Regions from separate parts of the Paenibacillus sp. MAH-35 genome, predicted to be linked through region 2. Evidence: riboswitches for the same ligand, from Rfam matches in the RefSeq annotation. Region 2 holds a riboswitch; each other region holds the start of a gene.

Region 1 (5,442 bases), on a different contig from region 2:
ATTTTGATCGATCCGATATCTTTAAGCGCGTGAGCGCGGTTGGCGTTGCTGCGGTTCATCATGTAGGGATATCCCGATTCGAGCTGGATCGTGGCTATTTTGACGAGCATGTCTCTGGCTCCCATAACCGCTTTTTTACGAATGCGGCCGTCGGCCATCAGCACGTCGTACATATCGTCCATATCCATATCGTCCAAATGGGTGCCGTAAGCCCGGTATACCGAGTATGGCGCGAATACGTGAAGCGGCTCATTTTGCTCGGCCAGCTTATAAAATTTATTCGGCACGATCAAGCCGATCGATAACGTCTTCAGGCGGGATTTCTCGTCCGCGTTAATTTTTTTGCTGTCCAGAAATTCGATGACGTCCCAGCCGAAAATGTTGTAGTACCCGCTCCGGAGCCTTTGCGCTGCCCCATCTGGTCGGCATAGGAGAACGCGTCCTCCATCAGCTTGAGCACCGGCATGATGCCTTTGGCGGCGCCTTCGACGCCCTTGATCGGCTCGCCGCGGCCGCGCAGCTTCGACAAGTTGACGGCTACGCCGCCGCCGATCTTGGACAGCTGCATGCACGTACCAATGCCGTAATTGATCGAATTCAGCGAATCGTCGAGCTCGAGCAGGAAGCACGATACCATCTCGCCGCGCCTGCTCTTGCCTGCGTTCAGGAAGGTAGGCGTAGCCGGCTGCAGCCTGCGCTCCATCATCGATTCGGTCAGTGAGCGGGCCGCATCCATATCGCCGCGCGCCAGATGGAGCGCAACGATCGCCACGCGGTCCGGGAAATGCTCCATATATAGGGAACGGTCGTCGCTTTTCAAAGCGTAATCCGTGTAAAACTTCGATGCCGCCATGTAGGACGGGAATTCGAACCGGTATTGATGCGCGATGTTATAGATCTCTTCAACCTGCTCCATCGTGTATGTATCCAGTACATTTTCGTAAAAGTCGTTGTCGATCATATGACGGATCTTCTCAGCCGTCGAAGCAAAACGAACGCTTTTGCGGCCGACTTCCTCCATAAACGCCTCGACCGCTTCCCGGTCTTTATCCAGGCTGAAAAAGCCGTCCTGATCGCGCTGCATCAGCATGTTGTTCAACTCAATATGCCGCAACTGCGTTCACCTCCCTTACGAACTTCTCTACATCTTGCGACGTTCCGGCCAGTTCGAACTTGGCCAGCACCGGCACCCCGTACAAGTCGGAGATCCGGTCCGCGCTCCGCGCGAAGCCTTCTCCCCAATTGCGGTTGCCGCTCGCGCATACGCCGATCATCCTGGCCGAGTTCCGTTTCAGGAAGCTCAGCGTTTTCTCCGGAGCCTGCCCGAATCCGGTTGTATAGGTAACGAGTACGAACGGCTCGTCGACAGTCATTTCTTCGTCAATCTTGACTGCCGGCAAGTTCAGCTTGTTGACGAACCGTTTCACATTTCCCGTTCTGGAGTCGTAAGCGATCAACATCTGGATTCTCCTCTCTATGTACCCTAGACCCGTGAGCGTCTCTTCGGATGGGAAGATCCGCTTGCCGAAGGCAGCGGCTCCCGCACCGATTCCGTTAAAAAAGACGCATCTGCGGCAGCCAAGTGCCGGATGCGCCTTTTGCGCGCATGCTAAAGAACGCCTGCAAGCACAAGGACGATGCGGACACTTTCCTATCCACCGTAGGTAACGTGTCTAAGATATCGGGCAGGTCTCCTGACTCGGGGATCATCACTTCGAGTCCGCCTTCCCGGCACTAGATGTGCCAGTGGCCAAGGACTGAAGCTACTCCCTTACAGTGGCGGGACCGTGCCGGCTTCTCACCGGACTTCCCTATTAAGCTATCGCGCCCAGTTGGGCGATCAGCACCCGAACGAACAATATGTAGTTCATGGAATTTAATTTATATCAAGATATTGTGTTTGTCAATCGGTTCAGCCGCCTATTTAAGTATGAAAATATGAAAACGGAGAGAGGAAAAACGCCAATCTCGCATGGGGATTGAGATTCCCGACTTCAAAAAATTTTCGTCACATCTCCTCGTTTGCCCTGCCTCGCACTTTTGCAAAAAACTAGTGAAAATGGATCTTCTCAGGACAAATTAATCAAGAATGGGAAAGGCAGGAGCCGCTTCCGCGACATCTGCGGAAAAGCTCCTGCCTGTAATAATTAACGCCATTAAATAACATAATCCAGGACGTATTCCTCAGCGGCGCGATACGTTTTCGTCCCCGACAGCGGCGGAGCATACACATGTAAGGATACGGTTCGTCCGGACGCCGGATTGGCCATCTGATGGATTTGACCGAACGGAGCATCCATCAGTTGACCTTCGCGCAGAATCGCCTCGGAGGACGCGTAGACTGCCTCTCCCCGCCCCTCTTTTCGGTAGATCGTATTCCGCAGCGTACCTTCGATCACCAACGCGCAGCCGGCGGAACAGCCGTGATCGTGTATGCGCGTTTCGGTGCGGGTCGGAATATGGATCACGATCACTTCCGCCTCTTCCGTCCGGCCTATGACATGACGGCCGTAGGGGAGCTGGGCCGGTTCCGTCACATAGGGGGCGAGCTCCTCCTTCGTACACGCCAGGGACGACAGCATTTCCCGCAAGTCGCGGACAGTCGGCTGCCGCAGAACGGCCAGCGCCTTTTCCACTCGCTGCAAAACCTTCATGGGGATAACGACCTCCTGTATGTCGATCACAATCGTATACCCCATCTATATGCGGCGCACCCGCTTCGGGCAAGTTGTCATAAGCGTCTTCTCCTCTAAAAAAGCTGTTCCACGCAAAAAAATCCGCAAATCGTGCGGATTTCTGCTTGAACTGTATTCAAGACGCCTTTCGCGATCACAACGCGCGAATCATACCGCCGTCGACAAGCACGGCTTGACCGGTCACATACGTATTGGCGAACGATCCCAAAAATACGATCGCTTTCGCAAATTCTTCCGGCGTTCCGTAACGGCCCAGCGGAATTTGGCCCATCAGCAACGCGCGAACCTGTTCCTCGGACGTCCCTTTTTTCTGTGCGGCCAGACGGTCCAGCTCCACGATCCGGTCCGTCTCGATCCGTCCGGGGCCTACCGTATTGACGAGAATCGAATCCGGACCGAGCTCGGCCGACAAACTTTTCGTCAAGGCGTACACGCCTGCGCGAAAGACGTTGGACAAGATCAGATCCGGGATCGGCTGCTTGACGGACACCGAAGTCAGGTTGACGATCCGTCCGCTCCCTTGCCGTCTCATATGCGGCAGCGCTTCGCGGATCAGCCTGACGACGCTCATCAGGTTTTGCTGGAATGCCGCTTCCCACGCTTCGTCCGCGAACTGGTCGAAGCCGCCTCCCGGAGGCCCGCCTGCGTTCGTCACGAGCACATCCAGCCGCCCCGTCCAATCGATAGCAGCCTGAACCGTCTTCGCTATATCTTCCTTCCGGTTAACGTCGGCAGTTACCGTCAGCACTACACGGCCAGTCTCCCGTTCAATCTCTTCCTTGGCTTGCCGCAAATGGTCGGAGCTGCGGCTCGAGATGACGACGTTCGCCCCTTCCCGGGCGAATTCAAGCGCGCTCGCTTTGCCAAGTCCTTTGCTGCCCGCCGTAACGAGCGCCGTTTTTCCATCCAGCAGCATATTCATCTTGATCTGGTCGCTTCCTTTCCGATGTCTGTTTTTGGAGGTTACAGGATCATGTCCTTTTCTCTTTGCGTCAATTTGCGGGCCGGGATGTCCAGCACGAGCCGGCCGCCCGACAAGCCCCACAGCCGGGTGGCGTTTCTCTCCGCCATCTCCAGATTCTGCATGGCGCAGATAACGATCAAGTCCTGATCCTTGCACAGCGCGCGCAGATCCTGCAGCACTTTACCCGCCGATTCCGGGTCCAGCCCCTTGGTCGGCTCGTCAGCCAGGATGACTTTCGCGCCTTGCGCCAGCGCCCGTGCGATTGCCACACGCTGCTGTTCGCCCCCGCTAAGCTTCTCGGCGGGAAGCATCTTCGCTTTATCGATCAGTCCGACCCGCTCCAGGTAGTCCATCGCCCGGATATGCTCCTCGGTAGACACCGTACCGGTTAGTTTGCGCCATAACGGCAGTTGGAAAAACCGCCCGCTGAATACGTTTTTGAGCGCGTTCTTTTTGAGATTGAGGGCAGGACGCTCCTCGAGGTACGCCCAGTCCTTGCGCAGCTTGAGCTTGTCCATCACATTTTTGTCGGACAGCTCCGTTCCATCCAAGATCAACTGCCCTTCCGTCCATCTTTGCTGGAGGGCGATACAGCTGAGCAGCGTCGATTTGCCGCTTCCGCTCGCTCCGATCAAGCCGACGAATTCGCCTTTGTCGACCTGAAAGCTCACTTTGGACAAAATCGCCTGGCCTTCGGGTAAAGTTCGGGTTAGATTGCGTACAATGATCATTGAAATATCAGGACTCCTTTGCCTCGGCGGCTGCCGTTCCAGTAGCGGTTGCTCAGGCATTTACGCTTCATTATATCACAGGCGCCCAGCGGTTGCGGAACCGTTTTCCCGCCCCGGTACATGGAAGCGAAAAGGCCTTTCGTCAAAGGGATGACAAAAGACCTTCCATCCACAGCAATCATCAAGCTAACTTACAGCGAAATGCTTTCCTTGCTCTTCAGCGGATAACATTCGATCCCGTGCTCTTTGAGCATCACGGCGAACCGTCCCGCATCCTGCTCGATCACCGGAAACGTATTGTAATGCAGCGGAATAACCCGCTTCGTATTCAGCCAGCGCGCCGCATATACGGCATCGTCCGGTCCCATCGTATAATTGTCCCCGATCGGCAGCGCCGCAAGCGAGATCCGGTTCATTTCCCCGATCAGCTTCATGTCCCCGAACAGCGAAGTATCCCCGGCATGGTACAAGGTTTTGTCACCCATCGTCAGAAGAATGCCCGCCGGCTGGCCGGCGTACAAATAGTCGTCGCCTTCGCGAAGCGAGGAACCGTGAAACGCCTGCGTATACTTGACCCTGAAGCCGTCGAACGTATACGACCCGCCGATGTTCATCGCATGGGCCTTCGCCCCGAGCCGCGTACAGTGCATCGCCAGCTCAAAAACGGCTACAATCGGACAGTCGTTGCGCTTAGCGATCTCGATACTGTCTCCGAAATGGTCGTCGTGCGCATGGGTGAGCAGTACGGCATCCACCTCGATCTCCCTGGGCGAGACTCCGGAAGACGGATTACCCGACAAAAACGGATCGATAATAACCTTTTTCCCGCCGTTCTCCACGTACAGGCAGGAATGTCCCAAGTATGTAATGTTCACGCGAATTCACCATCCTTCGTCCAATTGTTGGCTTCCACCCCATTGTACATAAAATCGCCCGGAGAAGCCAACGATACGGGTGGAGGTGCATATTCCGATGTCTACATCCAAACGGCGCAAAGAAAATGCATGGAAAATGCGCAAGCAGAACCAGCAGCCTCACGGCAAAATTACGT
Region 2 (5,442 bases):
GCGATGGATCAGCATCAGCCTGTCGCAATATTGAGCGGCCAGATTCAAATCGTGCAGAACGGCCACGACGGTGAGCGGCTGCTCGGATTGCCAGCGGCGAACCGTGTCCATCATCTGCACCTGGTAGCCGATATCCAGAAATGTGGTCGGCTCGTCGAGCAGCAGCAGCCGCGGCTGCTGGGCCATCACTTTGCCGAGCGCCACTCGCTGCCGTTCGCCGCCGCTCAAATATTCGAGCGACCGGTCGGCGAAAGGCTCCAGCTGCAGCTTCGCCAAAATGGCGTCGATCAGGCCGGAAAAATCGTCCGGCTCGTCCCCGAGCCAATTTTGAAACGGAAACCGCCCCATCTCGAGCACTTCGCGCACCGAAAAGCCGATCGGAGGCAGCGCATCCTGCTGCAATACGGCCAGCCACCGGGCAAGCTCCTTGCGGGCAAACGAACCAAGCGGCTTGCCGTCCAGCCGGATCTCGCCCGAATCGGCCCGCTCCACTCCGGATATCAGCTTCAGCAGCGTCGATTTCCCGCTCCCATTCGGCCCGATAATACCGAACGTCTCCCCTTCCTTCACGGCAAACGACACTTCCTCCAAGACGGCGCGGCTGTCGAACGACTTGGATATTCCTTTTACCTCGATCATACGATCAACCTTTCATCGTCTTCTTTTGTCTGGAGAGCAGATAGGCGAAAAACGGGGCCCCGAGAAAAGCCGTCACGACGCCGAGCGGAATTTCCGTCGGACTCAGCACCATCCGGGCGAGCGTATCGGCCCACAAGACGTAGATCCCCCCGAACAGGAGCGATAACGGAATTAGCAGCCGATAATCGGGACCGACCAGCAGCCGGACCAGATGAGGCGTAATCAGACCGACGAAGCCGATGACACCGCACACCGATACGGCTACGGCCGTCAGCATCGTCGAGACGATCAGGACGTTCCGCTTCGTCCGGTCCACCTGGACCCCCAGATGGGCGGCATGCCGCTCGCCAAGCGCGAACAGATTCAGCGAACGGCCGTAAGGAATCAGGAAAACGGCGCCGATCACGAGGTATAGCGCAACGACTGACGTATATGGCCAGCCCCGCAAAGCGAGACTGCCCATCAGCCAGAACAGGATTTCATTGACGACCTTGTTCGCGGACATCGCCACCATAAAGGAAACGAGCGCGCTTAAAAAGGACGAAACGACCACACCTGACAAAATTACCGTCTCCGTGCGGAACTTCCCTTGTATTCCGGCGAGCCGGAACACGATCCCTAATGTAATGCTGCCGGTAATAAAAGCGACGATTGGAATCGTCCAAATGCCGAATAAGGCATAATGAAGCCCGAATAAAATAAGAAACGCTGCTCCGACCGACGAGCCCGAAGCGACGCCGAGCGTATACGGATCGGCCAGCGGGTTGCGCAATACGCCCTGAAACCCCGCCCCGGCGATCGACAGCGCCGCTCCGATAAGTACGCCCAGCACAATACGCGGCAGACGAACCTTCATAATAATCTGCTCCGACGATTCAGGCCAGATGACCGGAACCGATTCCCCGAGCCACGGCACCTGCTTCAGCAAAATTCCCCACACATGAGGAATCGGAATCCGCGCAGAGCCAAGCGACAAGCTGACTACGACGGAAAGAAGAAGGAGCACGATGCCGGCCCCTCCCCATAACAGCAGCTTCTTCTTCATTTATTTCACCAGATCGGGATATATCGCTTTGGCGACATCCGCAAGCGCCTTCGTGATGCGAGGTCCCGGGCGCGCCAGCAGACTGTCGTCCAGCCCGATCACCTTACTGTTTTTAATCGCATTGATTTTGTCCCAGCCTCCGCGGCTGCGGATCGTTTTCTCCAGATCGGGAACGCCTTTGGCGAACAAGATGACGTCCGGATTGGACTGGATGATCTTCTCTTCGCTGATCTGCTTCCAGCCCTGCAGGTCGGAAGCGACGTTGACGCCGCCAGCCAGCGTGATCAGGTCGTCCATGAATTCGCCTTTGCCGACCGTCCAGCCGGGGGAAAATTCGATATATACTTTCTTCTTCTGGTCTTCCTTCAGCCCTTTCAGAGCGTCCGCGACCTGCTGCTTTTCCTTCTTCATCTGTTCGGCGACTTTTTCCGCCTGCGCCTGGGTATCTGTAATTTGTCCGAACAGAAGAACGCGCTCGATCGCGGCGTCAATCGTTTTCGGGTTCGTCTGGAACAAATTCAACTTCAGCTCGTTCAGCTTCGCCACCGAATTTTTGTTCAGCGACAGCCCGGCGAATACGATATCCGGGTTAGCTGCGATTATCGCTTCCGGATTTCCTTGCAGATCGCCCATTTTCGGCTTGCTTTTCGCTTCCTCCGGGTAATCGTCGAGATTCGACACGCCTGCGATCTTGCTGCCGAGCCCCAGCGCGAACAGCACCTCCGTCTCGGTCGGAGACAGCGATACGATGCGTTCCGGCGCCTTCGCGAACGTAAACTCCTTGCCGGAGTCGTCCTTGATCGTAAGCGGGTAGGAAGTCTTTTTGCCTGCGGCTTCCGCGCCGGTTGCAGCCGAACCTCCGGTTGCCGGTGCCGGCTCCTTGACGCCCACTTCTTGCTTTTGACCGCATGCCGCGAGCGCGAACGCAAGCGTGACGGACAGCAGAAGCATGATCAGCTTCTTCATGGTTGCTCCCTCTCCTTTACAGTTACTCTCCTTGCACGAACGTTCCCCCGATTCCTCCGACCCGACTCACAACAGAAACCCCCCGTCCTAGACCGGAGGGGGGCAGCAAACACGGGTAATCGCGCATCCGCACGAATACATGAAATTCCCGAATGTTGCCGGCTCCTTTTCCTCGAAGGAAGCAGTGCATAAACGCAACAGGCAGGTCTCCTGACTCATAGAATGCGCCCGATACTCAAGCGCCGCTTCTTCCGCCTTCCCGTCTGCGTCAGACAGTGGCCTAGTGGAGGAAGCTTCTATATCACAGTGGCGGGACCGTGTCGGACTTGCACCGACTTCCCTTTTAACCCGGTCGCATGCTGGCTTCCGGGCACCTGTTGACAGCGATTCATTCCGCAGCGGCGAAACGTTTGCGGACATCTTGCTTACGGATCGATTATAGGCTATATCCGGCGGGTTTACAATACATCTCGTACAAATGCCATGCGTGCCGTCAGCCTTTCTCCGCTCCCCCATACGACCCTAATATGCGGATCCTCGTTATGAAAACCGAACCCGCCGAGTCTCCCTCCTGATTCCCCCTAAAATGTGCTCTCCATATGTCGATTCCGGAATTCCGGTTCGCCTTGAGAGCCGGGCCGCAAGGACTAGCTGCGCACCGGCAAAAGGCGCCCAGTCGCCCAAGCGCTTAACTCTATCCATGCCTAGTTGTTATCGCTCACTGCCGCTGATCCGTACTTCCTGCATTCATCTGCCGGCTCACTTCCTGCAAAATCAGCTCCTCCGTCTCGGGTACAAAGCGGCTCTTGAAGCCGATCGTGAACGGGTGATCCGCTTCGTATCCGCCCTCCTTGAGAATGCGGCGGGTCGGGATGTACGAATAAACGCCGTTGGAGTAGCCGAGCACGATCAGCTTCCGGTCCGGGCAGCCGCGCTTCAGCATGAGCGAATATTCGGTCGGGATTTCGCTTTCCAGCGCTGCGAGCACAACCCGATCCGACAGTTTCCAGGTTTGCACATACAGCGGAAGCTTCGTCTTCACGACGCCCCTTTGCTCCGCCTTGATCGTCCGCTCCGCCGCGCGGCGATAAAATTCGCCCGCCTCCCCGCTGAGCAACTGGGCCATCTTCCGCTCGTCGGGAGCCCCTGCGGACAAGTCGATGCTGGCCAGCTCCGAACAGAACGGACCTTCGATCCCGGCAAACGTCCCATCCGTCAGGAGACGGCGCACCTCGCTCGCCAATTCGTCGCCTGCGGCTTGCATCTCCGCGGTCGAGCATACCTTGAAGCGGCCGCCCTCCGCACTATGGCGCGGCTTCAGATCGCCGGCGGCGCCTTGCAGGAAGACCGCGATCTCTCCGGGACGCTCGTCCTCCAGCCTTGAAGCACCGAGAACAAACCCGATCTGCCGACTGCTCCTACATACCTTTCACCGGAACCGGCCCTTACTCCTTCCACGAACCCAGCATCGCACCTTTGACAAAATGACGCTGCATCAGCGGGTACCACAAAAAGAGGCTGTTCCAAAAGTCATTTTGCGATTTCTTGAGCCCGCTTAGAATCGATTTTCCTTAAGAAAAAAGACCCCAGCTTCCACTTTAGTGTGGAAATTGAGGTCCTCTCGTTCGGAAATGAGAATGTTGCTATATCAAGCGAACACTGTCGGGACAGCCCTTCCCCCCCAGGTTCATCCAACGCGTCCCGTCTATTTCTCCGCCATCGCTTTCAAAACCTGCTTCGCTTTCACTTCCTTGTCCTTGACGCGAACGGTGATGAACGCGACCACTTCTTCGCCTTTGTAGCCGGCATCCTTCAACAGTTTCGTATCTTTCAGCGGAATGCCGACCAGCGTCCCGTTGTGTACGCCTTCAGGGAAATCTTCCTTCTTAAGCGTATCGCCGAGATCGATCATCCCGTCTTCCTGTTTGAATGCGTCGAATTGATCTTTGGGCAGAACGAAAATGCCATGATCGCCCGCGGCGAGCTCCACGATCATCTTCTGCGGCTCGAAGATCGGACTGACGCTGAACGTCACGGTCGGAGTTTCCCCCAGCTTGGCCTGAAGTGCATTTTTGAGCTCGTCCTGTTTGTTAAACGGCGAATTTTGCGGGAACATCATAAAGACGGAAATATCCGCCTTCGGCCCTCCGCATGCGGTCATCAGCGCCGCCACGATCATTAGAGCCGCAGCCAGCAGACCCGCCCTCCGGAATTTCGCTTTCATCTCTCTTTCCCCTCCACTCGTTCTGAAAAAACTTCTTGTTCTATGATAGCACGGGGAACCGCTAAACGAAAGTTGGAGGACGGCTGCCGTCCGGCCGGGGCCACGTCTTCATCAAGCTTCGTCTGCGACAAAAAATCCGCCCCTTCCTCCGGCGAACCGGAAGTCTGGAGCGGACCGAAATCCGTTTATTTGAAATAGACGTTCTTGAGGCTTTTCTCGTCCCGGCCGACCGTCGCATACCGGTAAAAGTGCTGGTAGTGCGCTTTGTACAGCTGCCCGTTTTTCGAGGGCGAGTACGTTAAATACAGCTGGCGGCGGCTTACGCTCGCCGTATTCGGACCGCTTCTGTGCGGAGTGAACGAATGGAACAGGATTAGATCGCCCGGATGCGTCTCGACGATTTGGCCTTTGGACAGGTCGATCTCGGCAATTTCTTCCTGATTCATATTGCGCAGCACGCCCGGAGTCGAACGGAGCCGGTCATGATAGCCGGGAAACAGCTCGAGTCCGCCGTTCTCTTCCGTCGCTCCGTCGATCGCCACCATAACGGAGATCAGCCCCTCCATCG
Region 3 (5,442 bases), on a different contig from region 2:
GACCTGCTGACCGGTGCGGAAACGCAAAAATTAATTACGAACAACGGCAGGTTCACCTCGCTGAACGACCAGGCACTGAAAGAGATGTATGGCAACAATATCAAATCGCTTCAGGGGAAAAACACGAAAGGCGTATTCAAAAGTAAATTCGCTCCGCCGTATGCGCCTTCGAAAAACGACCCGCTGGTTCAGCCTCATTTGAATACTGCGATGACCAAAGTGATTAACGACGAGACCGACATCAACAGCGCGCTTCGCGATGCGGGGGAAGCGGCCAATAGGGATATCGCGGCCAAAAGCCAATAGATAGCTCTCCGAAGCTCCGAAGCCGGGGATATAAGGGACAAACCAAACAAGAAGTTATTCATTCATCGGATTTGTAAGCGATTACGAAACTATGGGGAGGGAAAGGAATGAACGATTTAACGATTAGCAGAAGAAAACTGTTGGCTTCGATTGGAGCAGCTGGAGCGGTATTGGCGGCAAGTGGAATAGTAAACACGGGTGCGCCGGTTGCTTCAGGGCAATCGGACGTGACGGAAAGCGTATACGGTAAAGTCAAAGATGGCAAGGGTGACGACAAGTTTCATTGGAAGGACCTGGATTCCATCGATTTTTGCGTCAAGGTTACGCTTGCTGAGCTTAGGGGCGGCGCCGATTCCCGTCCGGAGGACGCTTATTTTGTAGTTGATGCGGGCCAAGAAGGCATTTTCCTATACGACGAGACAGACGTCTCTAGTCCGGACAATACCGGTACGATCGTCGTGACTACCGGCGGCAAACGGTTCAAACGGGTGCACGACGCCGGAACGGTCAACGTAAAATGGTTCGGGGCGAAGGGCGACGGGGTGACCGACGATACGCAGGCGATCAACGACGCGATCGGCGGCGGGAACGTCACGGCCTACATTCCGCAAGGCGTCTACCTGATCGATGCGGACGCATCGGGCCTCGGGGATTTGTCCGCCGGCATTGAGGCGAAGGATAATACGACGATCGTTATAAGCCCGCAAGCCGTGTTAAAAGCAAAACCGACGTCCGCCGGACGGTATTATGTCATCAACATTTTCGGCAAACAAAATGTAACCATAAAGGGCGGCGGGAAAATTATCGGCGAGCGGGACGAGCATACAGGGACGACCGGCGAGCAAGGGTACGCCATCGGCATCGGCGGCTCCACGCACGTGCGGATTCGCAACCTGTACCTGGCCAATTGCTGGGGCGACGGGGCGGTGGTCGGGCAGGACCGCGTAAAAACGGGCAGCAGGGATGTCGCTTTCTTCAACGTACGCTGCGACAACAACCGCAGGCAGGGTGTCAGCGTGACGTACTGCGAGAACGTGCTCTTCGACGGCTGCACGTTCGAGAATACGAGAGGTACGCTGCCCCAATGCGGGATGGACATCGAGCCCGACACAGGCGGGATTTGCCGAAAAGTGACGATCGTGAACTGCCTGTTCCAAAACAACGCCAATGGCGGATTGGCCCTGAACGGGAGAGTCGGTACGGTCGAAAACATTGTCGTCGAATCGAACCGGTTTGTCGGCACGGAAACAGGCGCGTTTAGCTCGGTTTGGAACGTCAATAACGTTACTTTCAAGAACAACATCGTTGACGTGCTGTATACGTATCAGGGGGCCGTCTACATGTCGATTATTAAAAATCATTTGGTGGAAGGGAATTTGATACGCAACCCGAACGGGGTCGCCATCGACGTGAAAATGTCCTCGGGCGTGCAGGTAGCCAACAACCTGTTTACGAATGTGAAATCGACCAGCGTACGTATGGCGACGGTTACCCATTGTCAGGTCTTTGGTAACTGCATTGACGAAAGCGGCAATACCGGCGGGGCGGATATATCTCTCGCGACGGCGTCGAGCTTCAACAGCATCCAGGGCAACATCATCCGCAATCGGTTGAAAAATGCGGGCACTGCCACGGCGGGCGGCGTGAATTCGATTACGCTGGCGTCGACGGCGTCCGCGGGATCGGGCGAATATAACGGGATGCTGCTCTTTATCGTGGCGGGAACGGGGATCGGGCAGAAACGAAATGTTGCCTCGTATAACGGCACCACGAAAGTCGCTGTCGTGACTACAGCCTGGACGACCGTTCCGGACGCGACCTCGAAGTATGAAGTCCGCAACGGGTCGGACAATGCGATCAAAGTAAACGCAGCCGTAGACAGCTACAATCGGATTCACGGCAACCAACTGATCTTCGGGACGAGGTTGCAAAGCTCAACCGGCATTGTCGATTCGGGGACCGGCACGGTCGTAAACGACAATACGTATTTCGATCCCGTTTAAGCTTCGCGCGGGGAAGCGGGCGACGGAGATCTGGAGAACAAAAGATTCCAGTCAGTTTTAAGACAGATTGGCAGGCTCAATATGTTATCGCTTCGCGAACTCACTTGCACAAGCAATGAACTCATGGTCACTCCTGACAGTGGAGTGGCTTCTTTTTTTTGGATGGAATATGCTGGTTTGACCATTGTCTGGAGGCCCCTCGAAAAGGGGGCTTGGTACTGGGACAAGATTATGGTATATGTAACATATTGGAATAAACTCAGCTTTCAGAGAAACAATTTGGAAGAATCGCTCCAAAGCAGGGGGTAACATATGAGTTCCATTCTAAAAGTTATAGAAAAGCTAAAGTTGAACGTCTTGAATATAGAAGATGTTCCAGAGTCCTTTAGTTCCGATGTATACAAACTTACTCTTGCCAGTGGAGAAAACGTTTTTGTAAAAATTCCATTTAACAAGGATAAACTATTCCGTGAATTTCAGATACTTGAAACATTAAAAGATATAATACCTGTTCCTAAGGTATTGGACATTTGGTATGGGGATGAAACTATTACGGGAGCATTGCTTCTTTCAGCCATCCAAGGTGTGCCTTGTACAGGAGTCATTGATGAGAAACTCTCTTTTCAAATTGGCATGTATCATGCTAAGCTCCATGAGGTTCAAACTCCTGGGTATGGTTACCATCTAACCGATGGTTATAAGTTACTTGAGCAAAATAATTGGAGATTACATATCCAAAGTAATTTTGAAAAGTGGAAAGAGCCATGCAAAGAAATTCTCGAACCAGAATTGTATGAAAGATGTATTCTTCACTTTGATCGAGTGTTCTCTGCTTTACCGGACCCGGACGGACCCTGCATGGTTCACATGGATTTTAGGCCAGGCAATATATTGGTGAATGGTAACGAGGTTGCCGGCATTATTGATTTCGAGAGTGCCCGTGGCGGATCGTCGGAAATCGATTTTACGAAAGTCAATCGATATATTTGGGAAGTCAATCCGAGGACAAAGATACCGTTCATTGAAGGTTATCAATCGATTCGACCTATGTTGGCTCTGGAAAGAGTGCTGCCGCTTTATGATATTTACGATGCTTTCAGCTCAGTTGTTTGGTGTAAAAACAGAGGAATTAAAAAAAATCAGACGTTCCTTCAAGAAAATATTGCTATTTTGAGGAATTCAGTGGGTTATTGAGCATAGTGGTTTAGAACATATTAGCGTTTTTAGTATATTGTGATATAGGAAGGAAGTCTCCACTACTGGATATTAGGCAAAGGGACATTTGTTTTTATCGTTCATTGTCGAGTAAGATGTAGATATATTTAATTTTGTATAAATTGCATAATCGAGAACAGGTGTCTGATCGGCGAGCGTGCTTGTCGTTCTGACTTAATAGGGAAGTCCGGTGCAATACCGACGCGGTCCCGCCACTGTAACGGAGGAGCAGGCAGCTCAACCAGCCACTGATCTACATGGATCGGGAAGGCCGCTGCCGAGTGACGATTCCGGAGCCAGGAGACCTGCCTGTTCTGACAGCACTGCTGTACCTACGGGAGATAGGGAGGTGTTAGATGAACCGTCATAATGTAGATTATGCAGGCGTCTTTCCCTATGTTTTTTTTCACAGGGAAGACGCCTTTTATTGTTGTTAGCAGATGCGGCACGAGCCGATACCATGTTTCATAGAGTGCGCCCCGGCGTTCGATAAAAATGGGGAGTCAAACGCGGAGTAGCCGTTATTAAATAAAAGTAAGTTGGTGGTAAGTGTGAAGTATGAGTTTCCTGGAGCCTTGCCCAATCAAAAAATCATACTAACGAAGACGTGTCTAATGGAAGAAGCTAACTGTGTGCTGATTTTCGCCTTTTACAAAGGGAAATTGGTTCTTGTTAGACATCGTTGCCGCGGATGGGAATTACCTGGGGGAAATAGAGAGGAAGGCGAGTCAATTATACAAACGGTTATCAGGGAGATGGATGAAGAGGCTGGCGGGGAGCTTGAGTCGATTGAAAGGATAGGACAATATTTAATCTATGAGCAGGGTCATCTTGTATTTGTGAAAAATATTTATATCTCCAAGGTGAGCATTCTTAGAGAGTTGCCGGATGGGTTTGAAACCGACGAGGTTATGCTGCTTGATACCATCCCAGAGCAGGTTGCAATTATGGAAGATCCCGCGTTTAGCCCTTATATGAAAGACAATGTTTATCTCATTGTTTCTGAATGGATCAAGGAGCATCCGTTTAGGGTCTGCCAATGCAGGACAGGTAGCGAGTGGAGTTGCGGATCGGGCAATTGCTAGAACGGGTGAAACGGAGCAAATTCTGGAGTGAAGGGGGATTCCAATGACCTTGCAGCAATTGAAATATATTCTGACCATCGTTAGTTGCGGCTCCATAAGCGAAGCGGCAAAGAGGCTGTTTATTTCGCAGCCGAGCTTGTCCAACGCGGTGAAAGAAATCGAGATGGAAGCGGGTATTGAGATTTTCCTTCGATCGTCCAAGGGAATCGTGCTATCAAGCGACGGAGCGGAGTTTTTATCCTACGCCAGGCAAGTCGTGGAGCAAGCCGAGCTTCTCGAGCAGCGGTATATGAATCGTAAGCCTTCGAAGAAACTGTTCTCGATCTCAACACAGCATTACGCCTTCTCGGTACAGGCTTTCGTCGGTCTGCTGAAGGAGCTTAACGTGGATGAGTACGAGTGTACGCTGCGCGAAACACGCACCTACGAGATTATCGAAGATGTACGGAATATGAAAAGCGAGCTCGGAATCATCTATATGAGCGAATTCAATCGAAAGGTGATTCAGAAGATATTAAAGGACAACGAGCTGCGATTTCATCCGCTGTTCCAAGCGGAAGCGCACGTATTCATCAGTGAGGAGCATCCGCTTGCCTCCAAGTCGCTGCTGGACATCGAAGATTTGGATGACTTCCCGTGCCTGGCCTTTGAGCAAGGCGAATATAATTCCTTTTATTTCGCGGAGGAAATACTCAGCACACGGACGTACAAGAAGAAAATATTGGTCAGTGACCGCGCCACGTTATTCAACCTGCTGATCGGGCTCAATGGTTATACCATTAGCTCGGGCGTACTGAACAAGGATCTGAACGGGGAGCAAATTAAATCCGTAC
Region 4 (5,442 bases), on a different contig from region 2:
TTTCCTTTTCGTTTGTTCTACAAATGCAAGGAATAACGCGCTTGTCAGAAAGTCGGGTTGGCGTATCATAAGCGTGTATTTCAAATTACTCTTATCCGTAGGCGGTTTTGACTTGTCGATCAAGTCCCAAATTCCCTCAAGCGGAAAAACGGTATATTCATAGTAACCGGCGGGCACGACTTTCTGTTTGTATGACATTTTCACCGCGTAGCTCAAGCTGTACAAGGCTTCTGTCACCCGGGCAAACTCCTCGCCGTTCGGATCGCCTTCACCGTTAATCCTAATAAACGGCATCTCTTCGATATCCATAATAACCGGGCTGCTTCCCGGTACGTAGATGGATTTGTAGTCTTTTTTATAGTCTATTTTATTGCTCATGGCGATCACTCCTCTTACACGTTTGACACTACTATATACTAGTAAATACGACAACAGCATGTCATATTTTATCATATAGTTTTGACATGTGGCTCTGTACCGGGTTATTGCGCGCACCACAAAGAAGCAGGCCGCCGGACACCGCCGACAGCCTGCTTTCCTTATGGTGATCTCTACAATCAGATCGCCTTATCGCCCAGCCAGCGCTCCATCTCCTCGGCATCAAAAGGAGGATAGATATCCGGATGCAGCATATGGCCCAGTTTGCTCAAGCCCGCTACAAGCAGCGGCGACGGCCGGCAATACAGCGATTCCTCCATGACACGAATCCGTCCCTCGGTGACGGCCCGCATTCCTTCGGAACCGGGACGGTTGCGGACGACGTCCGGCTTGACCTGCTGTTCTCTGACGCCGACCCAGGCGAGTAAAATATAGTCCGGGTCGCGGCGCAAAACGTCGTCCCAATCGGTCTTGACCTTGGCCGCGGGCTCATCGGCGAATACGTTGACGGCACCGGCCAGCTCGCTGACGCCGGTCAGCCAGTTGCCGCCGGCAGGCGTGAACACCGGCTTGGGCCACCATTCCCAATAGAGGGAGGGCTTGTCGACGCAGCGCCGGCTCAATTCCGCATAATAAGCGAGGCGGTCCTCGTATTTGGTACGGGCCGCTCTGGCCCGCTCCGGTTCGTCCAGCGCTTCGCCAAGGGCGGTCAGGCATTCGGCGATATCCGTCAGCGTTTTGGGATTAAGCGTAATATACGGCAAGCCCCGTTCCTCCAGGGCGGCGATGTTCTTCTCCATGCCGGGTACCGTCAACGACGCCAGCACCAGATCCGGACGCAGCGCCTCCACCGCATCCATATCAATGTTCAAATCCGAGCCGAGCTTCGGCAGCCCGTTCGTGCTGGACGGCCAGTCTGTATACTTATCGACCCCGACGATATGACGGTCGAGCCCCATAAAACCTAGCAATTCCGAATTGCTAGGACTGATCGATACGATTCTCATAGCATGACACTCCCTTCGGCTTCCTTAACGTGAGTGACTGTCTCTTATTTGATCAGATCGGGATAGATGCCTTTTGCAATCGTTCGCAAGCCATCCACAATGCGGGGGCCCGGGCGGTTCAGCGTATCCTGATCGACGCCGACGAGCTGGTTGTTTTTGACGGCATCGATTTTATCCCATCCGTTGCGTCCTTTGATGATTTGGTCAAGCGTAAGACCCGCTTTGTCTTTCGTGCCGGTCGTATAGAAAATGACGGCAGGGTTGTCCTGGATAATTTTCTCTTCGTTGATCTTGTTGTAGCCTTTCGTATCCGCAGCGATATTAACGCCGCCGGCCAGCGTCAGCACTTCGTCCATAAACTCGCCCTTGCCGACCGTCCAGCCCGGCGAAAACTCGATGTATACTTTTTTCTTCTGGTCCGGCTTGACGGTGCCGACGGCGGTTTTGATGCTGTCGATGTCTTTCTTCATCTTGTCGGCCAGTTCTTTGGCTTCCTTATTCTTATCGGTCAATTGTCCGATAATCAAAACGTTGGCGATAATATCGTCGATCGATTTCGGTTCGAATTTGTACAGCGGCAGGTTCAGTAAGCGCAGCTTGCCCAGCGCGTCGTCCTTGATGGAAATGCCGGTAATGACCAGGTCGGCATTCGCCGCCAGAACCGCTTCCACGTTCGGAGCGGAAACGCCGCCCAGCTTCGGCTTCGACTTCGCCTCTTCCGGATAGTTATCGAAATCCGTTACGCCGACGATCCGGTCGCCCAATCCGAGCGCGAACAAAATTTCCGTTTCGGCCGTGGAAGTGGAAGCGATGCGATGAGGCGCTTTTTGCAGCGTTATTTCGGTTCCGGTCGTATCTTTCAAGGTAAGCGGGTATTTGGTGGCGGTGGCAGCGGCATCTGTTTGTTTGGGGGCCGCCGTCTCTCCCGCCGGGGACGCCCCGTTTTTCACAGCAGATTCTTCCCCGCTCTTCGCCCCGCAAGCAGCGATCGAGAAGCTAAGAAGGATAACGAGTAGTAGTGCGGCAATCTTGTTCATGAAGCGTTTCGTTCCTCTCCGGTTTGGAATAATAGAGAACGGCTTGAAGGTGCTGAAAGCCCGTATCCGCCGTACGGCGCAACATCAAAAACCCCGTTCCGGAGGAAGGGGCAGCACATCAAGGATTTGCCAGGCACGGCGCAACGGCGAAACGCCGCCATGACGCCAAAAAAACGGCGCTGCAGCGCGTCGCGCCCGTCACCGGTCCGCTCACGCGCATGGCTGCAACCATGCTGGTAAAGATCAAATCGCTGGATAGCCCAATCCTTTTCCGCGAAGGATGTCGTTGGCTGAAGCGCAGATAGGCAGGTTTCCTGGCTCTCGGGCATTGCGAGTTCCCCGCCTTCCCATCCCTCGTAAGGAACAGTGGCTTGTGGAGTTCTCCCCGATACACAGTGGCGGGACCGCGCCGGATTCGCACCGGCTTCCCTTTTAACCCGGCATCCGGTCGTCTTGCACCGAACACTGGGCACCTACTGGCTGATACAGTTCTTTCACTAGAGTCAAGCTCATTTCACTCTGGCGATTATACCATAGCATGGGCTGGGATGCTATGCTTGTTTCAATTTGCTCACTCGGCCGGTGGAAGGACCACGTCCAAGGAAGATAGGATCGCTTTATAATCGTGTCCCGTTCGTTTTCGAAGAACCATGTACGGGTACCTCTCAAATGCATTGGGCATAAACTGAGCTATGTCATTGTGGAGAGGATGTTTACCTTGTTTCCTTATCGCCCGGAAATTCATCAATTTCCCTATTCCGATTATTGGTTTCGTCCCCGCGGACATTATAGTTCCCCCTATTCCGAAGGCGGATTGCACTGGAGGCGTCGCGCTTTAGAATCGGACGAAAGCTGGCGGATGTCCGACCAGCAGCGACTTACCTTCGTGCTTGTGCATGGCTCTTGGGCCGACGCTCACTTTTGGGACGGCGTAGCTGCGGCGCTGCGCAGTCAAGGGCATGACGTTCATACGCCGGAGTACGCAGGTCACGGCACAGATCCGAACAAACATGTCTCGCATGCGATGATCACGAAGTCCGTCGTCGACTTTATCACGAGGCTCAACCTGCGCGATATCGTTCTCGTCGGGCACAGCTTCGGCGGATCGGTCATCCAGAAGGCGGCCGAACAGATACCGGACCGCATCAAGCGTCTTGTGTTCTGGGACGCGTTCGTCCTGAAAGACGGCGAGTCGGTTGCCGATCAGTTGCCGCCTCAGACAAGGCAAGGCTTCGAGCAGCTCAGAGCCGGATCGGAGGACGATACCATCCCGCTTCCGTTTCCGCTGTTTCGGGAGTTGTTCGTCAATACGGCAACGTTGGAGCAAGCCAAACAGTTTTATACAAGTGTCCGTCCGGAACCGGCGAAGCCGCTTTTCGAGAAACTGGATCTTCAAGTGTTCTATACGCTGCCTACGCCCAAAAGCTATGTCTATTTCTATCAAGACAACGCACTGCCGCAAGGAGAAGGCTTCGGCTGGAATCCGCATATGTCCACACGGCTAGGCCTGTTCCGCCTGATCGTCGGCGACGGGGACCATTTTACGGATACGTGCACAAGGCCGGCCATGGTGGCGCAGAAGCTTTATGAGGCGGGCCGGGATTGATCGGGGACCGAATTGTACCCATGATGTTACTGTGGAGGAGTCTGGATCAGATTGTCCGAATGGATGAACGGTTGGCTTTTCAGAATACGAGAGGGTCTATCAGCTCATTCCAGTGCACCAACGGTCGGCCCGTATGGTCTACGGCCATCGTTCCAGTATACACCCGTTCCTTGTGCAGGCAGCCCTCCGTCATCAAATGCTGCCAGACCGCTTGCAGAAATACAGAGGTCAGGAGTGGCGGCACTTCGTTCATGTTCTGCCACTTCGGCTGCCCCTCCTCGGATGTTGTCAGTTCCGTCCGCATCACTTCTCCGGTATAGACATACTGCACCCGGATTTCCGCTTCCTTTTGCCGCATCAGTATGTAACGGAGACGCATCTGATAGATTTCTTCGCGCCTCAGTCCCGTTTCTTCTTCAATTTCCCTATAACAGGCCGCAAGCGGATCATTCAGTTCATCCGGCTCCATATGCCCGCCGATTGCAGCGTAAAACGGTTCAGACCGGCCTTGCCACTTGGAGGCCGGCTTATTCATCAACAAGACTTGATCGCCCCTGAACAGAAAGGCGGAGGCCAACTGCCTCAACTTCATCTCCACTTCAAATCCTCCTCCTATCTGTGTTATAGCATCCTCATTCTAGTATATGTGCCTATAATGATTGCTTGTCGTGTTGTCTTAATCCTCGGTACTATAGCATTCTTTGAAAATCTAACAAATCACTTGATCAAATCCTATAGGCCGAATTCGGCTTACTTCTGAACTCGACCTGATTGATTCGCCGGAGCAGGCAAATGAATTCACCTGACCTCCATCCTGTATGTACGATCCCTGATATAGTTGAATAATCCTCGGGTACTCCTTTTCGTAAGTAAGATCGTGCTAGCGTTGTTTAGTTTTACGTCCTTTCGTTCTAGTTTCAGCCGCCCCGCCAACTGATTCCATATTCCATTCGTCGTAATGAGCTTTACAGACACCCATTCCGTAAACAGACTCTTCGCACTTCCACGCCGCGCAAGTTATTTTTTTCATTTCGGACTTATCTTCCTGAATGTTATCTTCTTTCATTATGATTGCCTCCTCTTCCTTATCGGAGTAATTCCTGCCATGCTTTCATTTTATCCTAAATTGGATTTACTTTGAACTATCTGATAGCTTACATAAGCTTTGCGGATTTTATCTGCCGCGGAAAATACGTAATACTTTTGAGTGTGCCGAAAAGCATTTCTGACACATATTCAAAAGGCCGTCGAAATAATCGGCGGCCTTTTGAATATGGATAACCATCAAACTGGAACAGTAACGCAAGACCTGTTATGCGAACATGTAGTCTATTAATACATCGGGGTGCTGCTAAAAACAATCGTGCCTTGACTTGATTCACCTGTTATTTCCACAGGCAAGTTTGGGTAGTAC

Evidence for each region. A riboswitch is a leader RNA that binds a small molecule or an ion and turns the genes downstream of it on or off. The one in region 2 is predicted to bind cobalamin.
Region 1: another riboswitch for cobalamin. It lies ahead of nrdI (class Ib ribonucleoside-diphosphate reductase assembly flavoprotein NrdI); the one in region 2 lies ahead of AC3Y2E_RS03465 (ABC transporter substrate-binding protein).
Region 3: another riboswitch for cobalamin. It lies ahead of AC3Y2E_RS20060 (NUDIX domain-containing protein); the one in region 2 lies ahead of AC3Y2E_RS03465 (ABC transporter substrate-binding protein).
Region 4: another riboswitch for cobalamin. It lies ahead of AC3Y2E_RS15160 (ABC transporter substrate-binding protein); the one in region 2 lies ahead of AC3Y2E_RS03465 (ABC transporter substrate-binding protein).

What each region holds. Positions count from the first base shown of each region.
Region 1 is NZ_JBYUPU010000022.1:57,910-63,351, reverse strand. It holds partial or broken gene nrdE (class 1b ribonucleoside-diphosphate reductase subunit alpha) at 1-1,114, opposite strand, end outside; gene nrdI (class Ib ribonucleoside-diphosphate reductase assembly flavoprotein NrdI) at 1,101-1,460, opposite strand; cobalamin riboswitch at 1,668-1,866, opposite strand; gene AC3Y2E_RS21530 (cysteine dioxygenase) at 2,157-2,654, opposite strand; gene AC3Y2E_RS21525 (SDR family oxidoreductase) at 2,830-3,618, opposite strand; gene AC3Y2E_RS21520 (phosphonate ABC transporter ATP-binding protein) at 3,660-4,391, opposite strand; gene AC3Y2E_RS21515 (metal-dependent hydrolase) at 4,583-5,266, opposite strand; gene AC3Y2E_RS21510 (DUF6254 family protein) at 5,364-5,442, shown strand, end outside.
Region 2 is NZ_JBYUPU010000002.1:415,806-421,247, forward strand. It holds gene AC3Y2E_RS03455 (ABC transporter ATP-binding protein) at 1-639, opposite strand, end outside; gene AC3Y2E_RS03460 (FecCD family ABC transporter permease) at 644-1,684, opposite strand; gene AC3Y2E_RS03465 (ABC transporter substrate-binding protein) at 1,685-2,650, opposite strand; cobalamin riboswitch at 2,834-3,043, opposite strand; gene AC3Y2E_RS03470 (hypothetical protein) at 3,369-3,914, opposite strand; gene AC3Y2E_RS03475 (hypothetical protein) at 4,356-4,874, opposite strand; gene AC3Y2E_RS03480 (phytanoyl-CoA dioxygenase family protein) at 5,060-5,442, opposite strand, start outside.
Region 3 is NZ_JBYUPU010000019.1:76,914-82,355, forward strand. It holds gene AC3Y2E_RS20045 (ABC transporter substrate-binding protein) at 1-306, shown strand, start outside; gene AC3Y2E_RS20050 (right-handed parallel beta-helix repeat-containing protein) at 414-2,309, shown strand; gene AC3Y2E_RS20055 (phosphotransferase family protein) at 2,622-3,503, shown strand; cobalamin riboswitch at 3,646-3,851, shown strand; gene AC3Y2E_RS20060 (NUDIX domain-containing protein) at 4,139-4,609, shown strand; gene AC3Y2E_RS20065 (LysR family transcriptional regulator) at 4,653-5,442, shown strand, end outside.
Region 4 is NZ_JBYUPU010000012.1:293-5,734, reverse strand. It holds gene AC3Y2E_RS15170 (GyrI-like domain-containing protein) at 1-378, opposite strand, end outside; gene AC3Y2E_RS15165 (cobalamin-binding protein) at 558-1,385, opposite strand; gene AC3Y2E_RS15160 (ABC transporter substrate-binding protein) at 1,430-2,422, opposite strand; cobalamin riboswitch at 2,710-2,912, opposite strand; gene AC3Y2E_RS15155 (alpha/beta fold hydrolase) at 3,282-4,028, shown strand; gene AC3Y2E_RS15150 (NUDIX domain-containing protein) at 4,108-4,620, opposite strand; gene AC3Y2E_RS15145 (hypothetical protein) at 4,909-5,094, opposite strand; partial or broken gene AC3Y2E_RS15140 (hypothetical protein) at 5,361-5,442, opposite strand, start outside.